DNA from 3 places in the Lysinibacillus sp. fls2-241-R2A-57 genome. Region 3 is predicted to be linked to each of the others. Evidence: riboswitches for the same ligand, from Rfam matches in the RefSeq annotation. Region 3 holds a riboswitch; each other region holds the start of a gene.

Region 1 (5,194 bases), on a different contig from region 3:
AACGAAATAAATGCTTCCAAAATATTAAGTGAGTGTTGAACCATTTCTTCTAAGTTACTATTTGACAGTTCATTAACTAATTTCTGAGCAGCCGTATGTACTAATTCATGAGGTTGTTCTATATGACGATACTCTGGTAAATTCTGATATTGCTCAAAATGCCCATAATACCATTTCCCAAACGCACATTGATGATGCGTTTTTAATATTTCTTTATGTCCAGCTTTTTGAATAGCAATTCGTAAAAAACTAGCATGATCCATTAACCTCGCTGCCAATTGGCTAATTACCGTTTGCTCTGATGGCTTTCGAATTGTCGGTACGATAGCTTTTAGCATTTCAGATACTTGATTCTGTACAATTTCTGAAAAGTCACTTGTATGTGATAATTCAGTCAGCGTCACCGCTAAACTGTCTACAGCTACTACGTTTTCCTCTGATGCAGCTGTCATTTGATGAATTCCGTGTGCAACTTCTTCAAAATTTTTACTTGTTACTGTCAGATTAGTAATATTGCCTTTCATGATACTTAAAAAATCAGTAAAGTAATGTTCAACTTGTTCAATATTTTCTAATGTGTTATGTAATTGCCTATCGATGACTGATCGAATCTTCGTCATTTCTTGCAATGAATCTTTCGAGCTATTAGCTAACTTTCCTACCTCCAACGCGACAACATTAAAGCCCTTCCCATGTTCACCAGCACGTGCAGCTTCAATTGAGGCATTTAAGGCTAGTAGTTGTGTTTGATCGGCAATCCCGGTTACACTTTTACTAATATCATTCATTTTACTCATTTCATTATTCAGCTGTTTTGTTGAATGAGCTCCTTTAGCTAACAGCTCCTGAACCATTTCACCTTTCGTAATGGATGATTCCATTTCGTCTACAAGTAGTAACGAATGCTGTTTTATTTCTTGAATATTTGCATTAACATTTTGCTCAACAGCCAGCATCTCTTCTGTATTTGACGACATTTCTTCAGTCATTGCTGAAATATCTCCTACACTTGCTGAGACACTTTGAACCTTTAAAATCGTTTGAAAATTAATTAACTCCATATGCGCTAGTACAAAATCTAAAATCGCATTTTTCACATCAACGCTTTCCTGCTCAAGTTCCAATTGTAGAATTCGTTTTTTTAATATTTGTATTTCAAAATCGTTGTGTTTCTCAACGCCTTCATTAATTGGCTTTTGAAATAAACCTAATAATGCCATACAAATTCCCACCTTTTCCTTGGTAAAACATGTAATTACACTTTATTATACAACAATAGTAATATATAAAATATTAAATTTATATAAAGAAAAAATAGGATGTACCTTTTACCGACACATCCTATTCATTATTATATGTAAAGCGCATGTTCTAAATTGAATTCATCGTGTAATGCATTTGCTGCACGAATCATTTCGTCTTGAGGTACAACAACAGACACTTTTATTTCAGATGTACTTACCATTTTTACCGGGATACTTTCACGACGTAAACGATCAAACATACGGGCAGCAACGCCTGGATTAGATGCCATACCTGATCCAATAATAGAAACTTTCGCTAAGCCGATTTCGAAATCAGCAAAACTAAATCCTAGTGATAGTTTACTATCTTCTAAGACCCGTAATGCTTCTGCAAACTCCTCTTTTGAAATGGTAAATGATACAGTCGGCTTTAATCCATCTATTATTGCTTGCACGATTATATCGACGTTTATGCGATTTTCTGCAAGTATTGTGAACATATCTGCTAACGAAGCATCAGAATAAGCATCATAACCAACTGTTAAACGAATAACATCTGACTCATAGGCAACACCACGTACAATTAAATTTTTCTCCATCTCAACTTCCTCCTTCAATAAAGTTCCTACTGTATCGATTACACTCGACCGAATAATAACTGGCATTTGAAACTTCTTTGCTAACTCTACAGCTCGCGGATGTAAAATTCGTGATCCTAAATTTGATAGCTCTAGCATCTCGTCATAGGAAATTTCTTTTAGCTTTTGTGCTCTAGCTACATGACTTGGATCAGCTGTATAGACACCATCCACATTTGTGTAAATATCTACGCGCTCTGCCTCCAACGCTGCCGCAATAGCTACAGCCGTCGTTTCCGCTCCACCTTTACCAAGCGTCGTAATATTCTGTGAATAATTGATGCCTTGTACCCCAGTAATTACAACAATTTGTCCTTGTGCAAAGTGTTCCTCAATACGACTTACATCAAGATAATCTATACGTGCATTACCATGCATATCATCCGTTTGAATACCCGCTTGCCATCCTGTTAATGACACTGCACTGTATCCTTCTTCCTGCAAAGCAATTGCCACTAACGCACTTGATAGTTGTGAGCTTGTCGAAAGTAATACATCTAGTTCACGCTTAGACGCATTATCTGATAGATCACGAGCCATCTTTGCTAATTCTTTCGTCATATTCGCCATCGCCGCTGTTACAACGACAACATCATACCCTCTTTCTCTTTCAGCTAGCGCCCTTTTCGCAACATTTTGAATGTGCTCTGTCGATGCTAATGCAGCACTACCAAATTTCATCACAATTCTCGCCATCTTTACCATTCTCCTTCGTTTTTAATCATTTCGCTGATTATAAAGTAGCTTACTTTTGCGGCTCCTCACCCAAATATGTACTTGACTGTACATTCCACTCACGGAGAACGCTCTCCGCATGTATCTTTGCTCTCGGGGGCTACTCCGTTGAGCATGGTTTATGGCCCACAATCATACAGAAAAATCTTTTGACATCATCCCTTTATCGGAATAACTTGTTATCTTCAGAAAGCTAAAAAGGCAGCTCTCACATAACGTGAAAGCTGCCTATAACATGTACAATAAAAGTAACTTGCGCATGTGTGATAGCTCTCCGAAACGATTAGAATCGACAGTCTTACATCTCTTAAATGTAAAACCAGCACAGCATCGGAAACAACGATGCTCCACTTCGGCAAGCTCCCCTTTTGTACATTTTCACTGGACTTGTTCGTCCTCGAATGTACTACTCTTGAACCTTGCACCTCTATCATCACTAAATAGTGAATGTATTTAATTGAACCTTATAGTTTATGGATAAATAGAAACTACAAAAAACTAAGGCTCCGTACATAACATTGCTATATTAAGGAGCAATGTTATATACAACCTTAGCATACGTCTAATCCTTTGACAATGTCTCTTATTGAAAATCAACTCGCCTTGGCGTAATTGCGTCCGGATTTTGAATTGTGCCCGCGCAATTCATTCCTTCAGAGGTGGGTGTTTTCTGCAGAATGAAAATAGGCGTAAATATTGCTAGCTAGATTAGCAGGCATACCGGCTTCCTGTAACGCCAACTCACTTGCCTCACGAATTTTTTTGACAGAGCCAAAATGCTTAAGTAATTGCTGTTTTCGCTTTGGACCAATGCCCTCTATATGATCGAGAACAGATTGAATGGCATGCTTCTCGTGCTGTTGTCGTAAGAAGGTAATGGCGAAGCGGTGTACTTCGTCTTGAATTCGTTGCAGTAAATAAAATCCATCACTTGTGCGCTTTAACTCAATTACTTCAGGTGGGTCACCAAATAAAAGCTGTGACGTATTATGCTTGTCATCTTTTGCTAATCCAGCAATTGGAATGACTAGGCCGAGTTCATCTTCTAATACTTCGCGCGCAACTTCCATCTGCCCCTTCCCACCATCGATTAGTACTAAATCTGGCAAAGGTAGACCTTCCTTTAATACTCGTGTATACCGACGACGTATTACTTCTTGCATTGCCCCATAATCATCGTGCTTGGCAGCTGTGCGTGTTTTGTATTTTCGATACTCCTTCTTTGATGGCTTCCCATCGATAAATACAACCATTGCAGATACAGCATCTGTTCCATGCATATGACTATTATCGAAAGCTTCTATCCGTAAAGGTGTAGAAATACCCATAGCTTCACCTAGTGCCTCACACGCTCCTATCGTTCGTTCTTCCTGACGTTCAATAAGCTGGAACTTTGCTGCTACAGCAATTTCAGCATTTTTAATCGCTAATTCGACAAGTTCTTTTTTTTGCCCACGTTTTGGTGTCAACACCCGAACATCAAGTAATTCCGTTAGAATATCCGCATCAATAGATTGTGGGATAAAAATCTCCTTAGGCTTAATGTGCTCTAACTTCTCGTAAAATCGGCCAACGAACGTTAAAAATTCCTCTTCTGCCTCTTGATAAATTGGGAAAATCGAAACATCTCGTTCAATGAGCTTTCCTTGACGAACAAAGAAAACTTGCACACACATCCAGCCCTTCTCGACTGCATAGCCAAATACATCGCGGTTCGTAGTATCACTTGATACGATTTTTTGCTTTTGCATGACAGTGTCAATATGAGCAATTTGATCGCGAAACTCTTTTGCACGCTCAAACTCTAAATTTTCTGCAGCTGCAAGCATCTTTCCCTCGAGCTCCTTTTTGACCGCCTCAACACCACCATTCAAAAATTTCGTCATATCCTCAATCATTTCATGGTAAATTTGAGCATCAATATCTTTTACGCAAGGTGCTAGGCATTGTCCCATGTGATAATACAAACAAACCTTGGAAGGTAGTTGCACACATTTTCGAAGCGGATATAAACGATCAAGCAGCTTTTTCGTTTCACTAGCTGCATATGCATTCGGATATGGACCAAAATATTTCGCCTTATCTTTTTTCACTTTTCGCGTCGTAATAAGTCGTGGATGTTTTTCATTTGTAATTTTAAGATACGGATACGTTTTATCATCCGTCAGCATAATATTATATTTCGGATCGTGTAGTTTAATAAGATTAAGCTCTAATATTAAAGCTTCTATATTAGAGGATGTCACAATGTACTCAAAATCTTCTATTTCGCTTACAAGTCTCTGTGTTTTCCCTTCATGCGTACCAGTAAAATACGAGCGCACTCGATTTTTCAGCACTTTTGCTTTCCCAACATAAATAATTGTTCCTTGCCGATCCTTCATCAAATAGCAGCCAGGCTGATCTGGTAAAATTTCAAGCTTTCGTTTAATTAAATCATTCATCGCCTACCAGCCCTCCCTCTTGTTAAAACTAGCGTTCGCTTTTTCTCTTTATTATATAACGAAAAAAAGCCGAGCACATCTATAGATGGCTCGACTTTTCTTTTCTTATAAATTAAGCATGTTTTGCGATAAA
Region 2 (5,194 bases), on a different contig from region 3:
AAGAACCTAAAAACCAAGGTACTTGGAATTATGCATTAGAAACATTATATGATCTTTCTGAAGGTAAAAAGCTACGTTATGTAGGTCGTCCTGCAATGAGCTCTACTTCTGAAGGTGATGCAGATTCTCATAAAGCAGCTCAAGCCGCACTTGTAGAAGAAGCAGTTGCTGAGCCTGTAAAGGTTAAATAAAATCACATATTAATTATTGAGAGCCGGGCTACTTGCTTAGGCAGTAGCCCTTTTATGTGCACACAATGCACGTTAATCAAAGGAGGAAATGAAAGTGGCTGAAATTAAAGTCCCTGAATTAGCAGAATCGATTACAGAAGGTAGTATCGCACAGTGGGTAAAAAAAGTGGGCGATCGCGTTGAAAAAGGTGAATTCATCGTTGAACTTGAAACAGATAAAGTAAACGCTGAAATCATTTCTGAAGAAGCGGGTGTATTAACTCAAATTTTAGCTGAAGAAGGCGATACTGTACTTGTAGGTCAAGTAATCGCAGTTGTAGAAGCTGGCGAAGGTGCAGCAGCAGCTCCAGCAGCAGCTCCAGTTGAAGCAACACCAGCTCCAGCAGCGCCACAAGCAGCTCCAGCTCCTGTTGCAGCAGCTCCAGTTGTAGAAGAAACTTCTGGTGAGCGTGTAATCGCATCTCCAGCAGCACGTAGACTTGCTCGCGAAAAAGGTATTGACCTTGCTGCTGTATCTCCAGTAGATCCACAAGGACGTGTACGTGTACAAGACGTTGCAGCTCATGGTACAGCTCCAGTAGCAGCACCACAAGCAGCTCCAGCAGCACCTAAAGCAGTTGCAGCTGTAGATGAATCACGTGTAACAGTTGAAAAAATGAGCCGTCGTCGCCAAACAATTGCAAAACGCTTACTTGAAGTAAAACAATCTACTGCAATGTTAACAACATTTAACGAAGTAGATATGACAAACGTTATGGCATTACGTTCTCGTAAAAAAGACCAATTCTTCGAGTCAACTGGTTCTAAACTTGGTTTCATGTCATTCTTCACTAAAGCTGTAGTTGCAGCACTTAAAAAATACCCATATGTGAACGCACAAATCGCTGGTGATGAAATTCACTTAAACAACTTCTTCGATATCGGTGTAGCTGTATCAACAGAAGAAGGTTTAGTAGTACCAGTTGTACGTGACGCTGACCGCAAAAACTTTGCTGAAATTGAAGATTCAATTGCAGACCTAGCTAAAAAAGCACGCGATAAAAAATTAGGTTTAGCAGATCTTCAAGGTGGCTCATTCACAATTACAAACGGTGGGGTATTCGGTTCATTAATGTCTACACCTATCATGAATGGTACACAAGCTGGTATCCTAGGTATGCACACGATCAAAAAACGTCCAGTTGAAGTGAATGGTGAAGTAGAAATTCGCCCAATGATGTACTTAGCACTTTCTTATGACCACCGTATTATCGATGGTAAAGATTCTGTAGGCTTCCTTAAAACTGTAAAAGAACTTCTAGAAAACCCAGAAGATTTATTATTAAATTCTTAATTCCTGAGTTTATTAAAACCCTGCGAACATTGTTTCGCAGGGTTTTTTGCTTTTTATGAAAATATTTAAGGATGCGACGGATAGAGCATTCAGAACGACGGAAAGAAGAGCCAGAGCGACGGATAAAGCAATCGAAGCGACGGAAAGAAGAACCAGAGTGACGGATAAAGTAATCGAAGCGACGGATAGGAACCGAAACGACGGAAAGAAGAGCCAGAACGACGGAAAGAAAACAAAGTGACGGATAGAAAAGCAAGAGCGACGGATAGAAGAGCTGGAGTGACGGATAAAGCAATCGAAGCGACGGAAAGAAAAGCTGGAGCGACGGATAGAAACTGAAGCGACGGAAAGAAGAGCCGCAGCGACGGATAAAACAATCAAAACGACGGATAGAAATGCCAGAGTGACGAATAGGAATCAAAGCGACGGAAAGAAGAGCCAGAGCGACGGATAAAGCAAACGAAGCGACGGATAGGTTCCCCAAACCTTTACGATATGCTTCAGTAAAAAAAAATTATAGTGCAAAGGATATTATCATTACTGATTAATAGTATCTTTTGGATTACAAAATACTAGTTGAGTATTAAATATTTGCGGATTTACTAATAAATAAAATAAATAAAACAGGCGTGTTGATTAGGAGAATAGGTTTATTATTGAGCGATAAAAGGATTTTTTTGTTGCTATTTTGCTTATGCATTACTATTTTACTATTTTAACTGATTGTAGCTTAGGGCTACTCAACTCCCACAGGAAAGCTAGTAGTCCGTAGCGGAAATTAACCTCTTCTAATTAATTAGAATGTATAATAATGGTTAATCAACGCAACTGAAAAAAACGATTGTCACCTTGGCAATTGTGCGAATGTAATGGATTTAATAAGGTTAAAAACCTAATATTGTAAACAGTCAGAATAATAATAAAATTATCTTGACGATTAACTTACTTTTATTGTAGTATCTATATATCAATTAAATAAACAAACCTCACATTTGTTCTATAGTGAGGTAGAGGCGCGGTATTTATTAGTTCATTGTTGAGTAAAAGCAAGCGAAGACGCAATGGAGAAGGAACTATCGCCGAAGTATAAAAGGAGCTCGTACTTTTATGCTGGGTCTGCAGTGAATAAGTGCAGGACTGTCCTAGTAAATTTCTTTCCAGGTTTACTAGGTTGTGCTATCTCGTAACATGGAAATTATAGTGAGGATTTGGGCAACTATCAATTAAAGGTAAACCTAAGTTCAATGCTTAGGTCTTTTTTTGTATAGTTGTCTTATTTTTTAACAGAAAAGGGGAGTTTTACATGAAAAGGAAATGGTTGTTATTAATGCTATCTGTAATGACTGTAATTGTGTTGGCCGCTTGTGGCGCTAAAGACAAAAAGAATGAGGCAACAGGTGATGCTGGTGCCGATAAAGGTGGAGGTGGTGAATTCCGTGTTGGGATGGAAGCGGGCTATGCTCCATTTAACTGGACGCAGCAAGATGATGCAAATGGCGCAGTAAAAATTGCCGATAATGCTGAATATGCAGGCGGCTATGATGTGCAAATGGCGAAAAAAATCGCTGAAGGCTTAGGAAAAGAATTAGTAATTGTGAAAATGGAGTGGGATGGTTTAGTACCAGCACTGCAATCAAATAAAATTGATGCAATCGTTGCTGGAATGTCACCTACTGATGAGCGTAAGCAAACAATTGATTTCACTGAAAACTACTATACTTCTGATTTTGTTATGGTCATTAAAAAAGGTAGCAAGTATGAAAAGGCAAAATCAATCCAAGATTTTTCAGGAGCTAAAATCACATCTCAATTAAATACATCTAACTATAATGTGATTGATCAGATTAAAGATGTACAAAAAGAAACAGCGATGGATAGTTTCCCAGCAATGCGTGTAGCATTAGAGGCTGGAAAAATTGACGGCTATGTAGCTGAGCGTCCAGAAGGGATTTCCGCTGCTGCAGCGAACGATAAATTCACATATGTAAAGTTTGAAAAAGGATTCAAAACAGATATTTCAAACACATCTATTGCAGTTGGTTTACGTAAAGATGATGCAAATATGGAAAAAATCAATGAAATCCTAAAAGGTATTTCTGAAGATGATCGCCAAAAAATTATGGAAGAAGCAATTCAAAAACAACCAGCAGCACAATAATATAAATGCACGGGCTGCCTGACAGTCCGTGCATTATCATAAGAATCTCTTAAAATAATGATAATGTCATAGCTAAAAGTTTCATAAACTAAAAGAAACAAATGCTCCAATAGAATACTGGAACGAGCAAGCAACACGACGTTGTTAGGAGGAACATCATGAGTCTTGAATGGATTATTTCTATTGTTGAGAACAACTGGCAAATGTTTTTACGAGGTGCGTATTATACATTACTTATTTCAATTAGTAGTACAATTATTGGTGCACTTATCGGATTTTTCATTGGAATTATGCATACCATCAAGGTTCGTAAAAAGGGTGTAAAATTCTATAGTTTAAAGCTCTTTAATTTTTTACTAACATGCTATGTCGAATTCTTCCGTGGTACACCAATGATTGTACAAGCAATGGTTGTATTTTACGGATTAGATATAGCATTTGGCATTGATATGCATTTTATTACAGCAGGTATTTTGGTCGTGTCACTAAACACAGGTGCTTATATGGCGGAAATTGTGCGTGGTGGTATTGTGTCAATTGATAAAGGACAATACGAGGCCGCTTCGGCAATTGGGATGAATCATTTCCAAATTATGCTGCATGTTGTACTACCACAAGTTGCGCGAAATGTATTGCCTGCAACAGGTAATCAATTAATTATGAATATTAAAGATACAGCAGTTTTAAACGTTATCGGGGTTACTGAATTATTCTTCCAAACAAAATCGATTGCAGGTAATAATTTCCGCTATTTTGAATCATTCTTTGTAGCTTGTGTCCTTTATTTCATCATGACATTTACCGCATCAAGAATTTTACTATATGTAGAAAAACGATTGGATGGACCAGATGCCTATCAAAAAGAACAGAAAGAAGCCATATAGGGGGACGGACAAATGACGGTTATTAAAATAGAGCATTTAAGTAAATCATTTGGGCGTAACCAAGTGTTAAAGGATGTAAATTTTCAAGTAGAAAAGGGCGAGGTTGTCTGCCTTATCGGTTCTTCAGGATCTGGTAAATCAACACTACTACGCTGCATTAATTTACTGGAAACGCCAAGTGGTGGTCAAATTATTTACAAAGGTGAAAATATTTTAGACGAAAAGCATAATATTCAAGAATATCGTACACATTTAGGTATGGTATTCCAGCAATTCAACTTATTCAACAATCATAATGTGCTAAAAAATTGCACTGTAGGCCAAATGAAAGTTTTAAAGCGTTCAAAGGCAGAAGCCGAAGAAGTTGCTTTGAAATATTTGCAAATTGTAGGCATGGACCAATATGTCAATGCGAAGCCACGGCAGCTATCTGGCGGTCAAAAACAGCGTGTAGCGATTGCGCGAGCATTATCAATGAATCCAGATGTAATGCTGTTTGATGAACCGACGTCAGCCCTTGACCCAGAAATGGTTGGCGAAGTGTTGAAGGTAATGCGACAGCTAGCGGATGCCGGAAATACGATGTTAATTGTTACACATGAAATGGAGTTTGCCAAAGAGGTAGCGG
Region 3 (5,194 bases):
AAAATTTGCCTCCTTACCAAAAATTGCGGATGCCTTTTGTTAAAATATATGCTCTGTATATTAGTTGATCTTCGTTCCGACTGGGCGACTCTTTGGGGATTAGCGTCACAGATGAGACCATGGAGCGAGCAGGTAGAGGAACGAAGGCTAAAAACATCACATCCTGTGATAACGCCTTCGTGACCTACATCGTGTAGGCCCAAGCGGCTCATCGGACGCCCCTAGGAAGCTTTGCTCTGTGCGAAAGCGAAGTGCTAACGTAGCGGCGGCAATTGTTTTATCTGCGCGAAAGCGTAGCGGCAACAACAACAACAACAACAACAACAAATGTTTTCTGTCGCGAAAGCGAAGCGACAGCAACAAAGCGCCCAGTCGGAACGGAAATCAACCACACGCTATGATGATTAGTCTATAATTTACCATATGACATGTTTTCGTTTTATAGATATTTTGCAAAATAGTAAAAAAAGCTGTTCCATAAACCATCATTCAATGGATTATAGAACAGCTTTAATATTAGTCTTCCACCTTTAAATCACATTCTTCAAGTGGGAGCATTTTTGTTTTATGCTTGATTTTATAGCCAAGCCATAACAGTAAGAACAGTGGAATACCAATGTATGAAACAACGACTCCGTACCAATCAATTTTATCACCCATAAAGGCCGTGTAGTTTTGACCGATAACAACAATCATACAAACTGTAAAGGCAAATAGCGGACCGAATGGAAATAGCTTCGCTTTATATGGCAGCAATTTCGGATCCAAGCCTTGTACCTCGAACGCTCGACGGAAACGATAATGGCTAAATGCAATTCCTAGCCAAGCAATGAAGCCAGACATCCCAGAGGCATTTAGAAGCCACATATAGACTACACCATCACCAAAGAATGAAGCTAAAAATGCTAAGGAACCTACAGCTAATGTCGCCAATAATGCGTAAATCGGAATACCTCGACGGCTTAGTTTAGCGAAAAATTTTGGTGCATGTCCATCTACTGCTAATTGCCAAAGCATACGAGAAGATGCATAGAGCCCTGAATTCCCTGCTGACAGCATAGCCGTTAAAATGACGGCATTCATCAATGAAGCAGCAAACGCAATTCCTAAACGGTCGAATACTAGTGTAAATGGTGATACAGCGATATCTTCAGACAACAAACGTTCGTCTGTAAATGGAATTAACATCCCAATTGCAGCAATTGCTAAAATATAAAATAACAGAATTCGCCAAAAAACTGACTTAACAGCTTTCGGAATATTTTTACCAGGATCATCCGTTTCTCCTGCTGTTATTCCAAGTAGCTCTGTCCCCTGGAACGAGAATCCCGCTGCTAAGAAAATACCAAATGTAGCAAAGAAGCCACCGTGGAATGGTCCATCACTAATAAAGAAATTCGTAAAGCCTACAGGAGCTTGCCCACCTATAATACCAAAAATCATTAAGAAACTGGTGATAATAAAAACGATTACAGTTACAACCTTAATCATTGCAAACCAATATTCACTTTCACCGTAGCTTTTTACCGATAATAGATTGAACATTAAAACTACAGCGATAAATAAAGCAGTCCAAAGTGCTGATGAGCTATCTGGGAACCAATATTTCATAATTAACGATACAGCTGAAATTTCTGCCGCAATGGTAATCGCCCAGTTGTACCAGTAGTTCCAGCCAAGTGCAAAGCCTAATGCCGGATCTACAAATTTTGTAGCATACGTACTAAATGAGCCCGATGATGGCATATAAGCTGCCATTTCGCCTAAGCTCGTCATTAAAAAGTACACCATAACACCGATTAATGCATAGGCGAGCAGTGCACCGCCAGGGCCTGCTTGTGCAATGGCACCACCACTAGCTAAAAACAATCCTGTACCGATTGTACCGCCTAATGAAATCATAGTAATATGACGGCTTTTTAATTCTTTTTTCAACTTCGGCGCTTTATGGCCGAGCTGATTCACTTTTATTTCACTCACGATATAGCTTCCTTCCTTCTTTAAGAGGCAAAAAAAATGCCATCACATGAACGTAGTGATGGCTAAGTTAATCCTCAGTTCTTTCAAAAACGATAGCTCAACACGTTGTTCCAAACGTGACAGTTCTGTTCCTTTCGGAGACAGCCCCAGCATGAGGTTTTCAAGTCCCCTCACACTTCGGCGATATTTCCTTTCAACTAATTTCTCTAATGCTTGTCATTTCCATTAGTATACTCTTAAATAACGCGACCTCTACCTCAATGCAAACTTGAGGCATATAATTATTAAATTTATGATGTGTACTAGTTTAACATACGACCTTTGACATTTCAATAACCTGATTAATGTTCTGTATTTTACGAATTTTCAACCATTTTAAATAATTTGATAAAGTGGTATAGTAGTTCAATTATAATCGTTCTTACAGGGGGGATCAATTTGACTACTGATGAACATTCCAATACTTATCCTAGCAAGAAAATTAGCTGGAGAGGAACAACCTTATTACTAGTTATCGGCGTAATTTGTATTGCCTCTACATTACGGATGCCGCTAACTGTTGTTGGGCCTATTATTTCCTTTATCCGTGAAGATCTCGGCATATCCAATGTACTAGCGGGTTTTCTAACAACTATCCCATTACTAGCATTCGCCATCATATCACCATTTGCTCCAAATGTCGCACGTAAATTCGGGCTAGAATTAACATTATTTTTATCAACTATTCTTTTAGCATTAGGGATTGTACTACGATCCCTTGGCACAACTGCTTTACTCGTGTCTGGAACTGTACTAATTGGTATAGCTATTTCATTCGGTAACGTACTTATTCCAGGATTACTTAAATTGAAGTTTCCCTATCACGTAGGTTTACTTATGGCATTTTTCACAATGTCGATGAATTTGACAGCTGGGCTAGGTGCTGGCATCAGCTATCCTATTGCCATTTCACCACTTGGCTGGCAAGGTGCACTAGCTATCGCGCTTGTTCTTGTGGTGTTAACCATTTTAATTTGGATTCCACAGTTGAAATTTAATAAGCCTGAACTGCCTTTTAAGACTATGAAAGAACGTACACCTTTATGGAAATCACCTGTTACTTGGGCTGTAACAGGCGCTATGGGATTACAATCATTATTATTCTATACAACTGCTGCTTGGATTCCTGAAATATACATTGCGCAAGGATTAGCCGCTGATCGTGCAGGCTGGATGTTTTCCATCATGCAATTTTCACAAGTCCCAATGGCTTTAGCTGTGCCTATTATTGCAAGTAAAATGACGTCTCAACGGCCCCTTGTAATAATGTTTACGTCATTTTACATAGTTGGCTTTATTGGAGTAGTAATGGAATGGACAAGCCTCGCAGTACTGTGGATGGTGCTACTAGGCTTAGCAGGGGGTGCTTCATTCGCATTAGCGATGATGTTCTTTACACTACGTACCCGTACAGCCTTTGAAGCAGCTGATTTATCAGGCTTTGCACAATCCTTAGGATACTTATTTGCCGCAACCGGTCCAATCCTATTTGGATATTTGCACGATTTATTCGGCGGCTGGAACATCGCTGGCTGGCTCTTTGTTGTCGTAGCATTGATACTGTTCTTATGTTCTTTTAGGGCTTCTAAAAATGAATATGTGAATTAAAAAAAGCAGCTCATATGCTGCCTTTTTTCGATTAATAAGGTGGTTTCTGATAAAAATAGTTCGGTGTATTGTAAGCATTAACAAAAGGCTTATGGTAAATATGAGTTGTAGCTGGCGAAAGAGGTGGAATCAACCACGCCCAATTGCCTGTAACCTCACGATCTGCTGCTGCTTCCGCTTCCTCAAACAATTTAAATTGCTGAGCTGCAGTATGATGATCTACAATGCTCACACCATCTTCTTTAAATGAATGCAATACCGCAATATTGAGCTCAACTAGTGCCCGATCACGCCATAGAGAAGCCTGTTTTGTTGTATCGAGGTTAAAAATTTCTGCTATAGCAGGCAACATATTATAACGCTCATGATCTGCTAAATTACGTGCCCCGATTTCTGTGCCCATATACCAGCCATTAAATGGAGCTGCCTGAAAATCAATACCCGCCATTTGGAAGCGCATGCTCGAAATAATTGGCACTGCATACCATTTTAACCCTAGCTTCTCGACTTGAGGAGCTTCAGGGTGACGAATCGGAACCTCGAGTACATATTCATCAGGGATTGCAAACACTTGCGGCTCTCTTCCATCTACCTGTACAACAAGCGGAAGCACATCAAATGCTGTTTTTCCGCCTTGCCAGCCAAGTGATTCACATATTTTTGTGAACTCTACGGAATGTTGATCACCAATGATCCCAGATTCCGTTTCATAGCCCGCATAACGGATTAGCTGGTGATTCCATATACGCACTCGCCCTGGTGCAAAAACGGTGATTGTTGGACGAATTTTCCCGTCATTTGTTGCATATTGAATATGCTCAAGTAAAGCATTGAACACAGCCTCTTCCGTTAGCGTATCTCTGGCATCTCTAACATGCAATGATTGCCAAAACAAACGGCCAATACACTTATTACTATTGCGCCATGCCACTCGTGCACCAAAGGTTAACTCCTCCGTCGTCGGTATATATTCTCCTGCTATTTTAATTTGCTGTAATTTATTTTCTAGCCATGTTTTAGACTCATTTTGTTCTACTCGATAAAGTTCTAAAAACTGCTGTATCTCATGTAAATTCATGTCGAACTCCTCCATCTACCCTCATATTAGAGGAACGGAACTATAATCACCACGAAAATATTTGCTGGAAAACATACATATTGCATATATGAAATACTTTGTTCAAATTTATACGTCACTATCATGTAATTTCATTAGATAGCAAAAACTTTATTTTAAAGACTTTATTAGAAGTCGTTTTCTCTAGAATCAGCCCTGATATTAATTATTAGTCATTGATTTATTTTATATTTATTTCGAGTGACCATCCCCAGTTAGTTAGGAGTATTCCTGTTAGAAAGATTTTTATGGCTTGAAAAAAAGATTTGTTTATCTACCCTACGCGAAGCGAATGTTTTCTGTGCGAAAGCGTAGTGCAACGTAGCGACAGCAACATTGTTTTTTCTGCGCGAAAGCGTAGCTCAGCGGCATTGTTTATCTGTGAGAAAGCGTAGCGTCAGCGGCAACAAAGCGGAGGAAAGGGCTCTACGCTCACCCGTAGGAAGCCTT

What was found. Region 3 has a riboswitch for lysine ahead of QRN68_RS05020 (amino acid permease). Riboswitches for the same ligand answer to the same signal wherever they lie in the genome.
Region 1: linked by a shared signal. The riboswitch ahead of QRN68_RS06855 (aspartate kinase) and the one ahead of QRN68_RS05020 (amino acid permease) in region 3 are both predicted to bind lysine.
Region 2: linked by a shared signal. The riboswitch ahead of QRN68_RS10785 (transporter substrate-binding domain-containing protein) and the one ahead of QRN68_RS05020 (amino acid permease) in region 3 are both predicted to bind lysine.

The regions. Positions count from the first base shown of each region.
Region 1 is NZ_JARVRU010000032.1:92,100-97,293, forward strand. It holds gene QRN68_RS06850 (methyl-accepting chemotaxis protein) at 1-1,220, opposite strand, end outside; gene QRN68_RS06855 (aspartate kinase) at 1,352-2,578, opposite strand; lysine riboswitch at 2,877-3,055, opposite strand; gene uvrC (excinuclease ABC subunit UvrC) at 3,271-5,061, opposite strand; gene trxA (thioredoxin) at 5,174-5,194, opposite strand, start outside.
Region 2 is NZ_JARVRU010000050.1:9,438-14,631, reverse strand. It holds gene QRN68_RS10800 (2-oxoglutarate dehydrogenase E1 component) at 1-191, shown strand, start outside; gene odhB (2-oxoglutarate dehydrogenase complex dihydrolipoyllysine-residue succinyltransferase) at 286-1,524, shown strand; gene QRN68_RS10790 (hypothetical protein) at 1,469-2,008, opposite strand; lysine riboswitch at 2,525-2,711, shown strand; gene QRN68_RS10785 (transporter substrate-binding domain-containing protein) at 2,828-3,682, shown strand; gene QRN68_RS10780 (amino acid ABC transporter permease) at 3,841-4,566, shown strand; gene QRN68_RS10775 (amino acid ABC transporter ATP-binding protein) at 4,579-5,194, shown strand, end outside.
Region 3 is NZ_JARVRU010000026.1:4,278-9,471, reverse strand. It holds gene QRN68_RS05025 (hypothetical protein) at 273-401, shown strand; gene QRN68_RS05020 (amino acid permease) at 517-1,980, opposite strand; lysine riboswitch at 2,066-2,243, opposite strand; gene QRN68_RS05015 (CynX/NimT family MFS transporter) at 2,395-3,627, shown strand; gene QRN68_RS05010 (nitric oxide synthase oxygenase) at 3,659-4,705, opposite strand; gene QRN68_RS05005 (hypothetical protein) at 5,081-5,194, shown strand, end outside.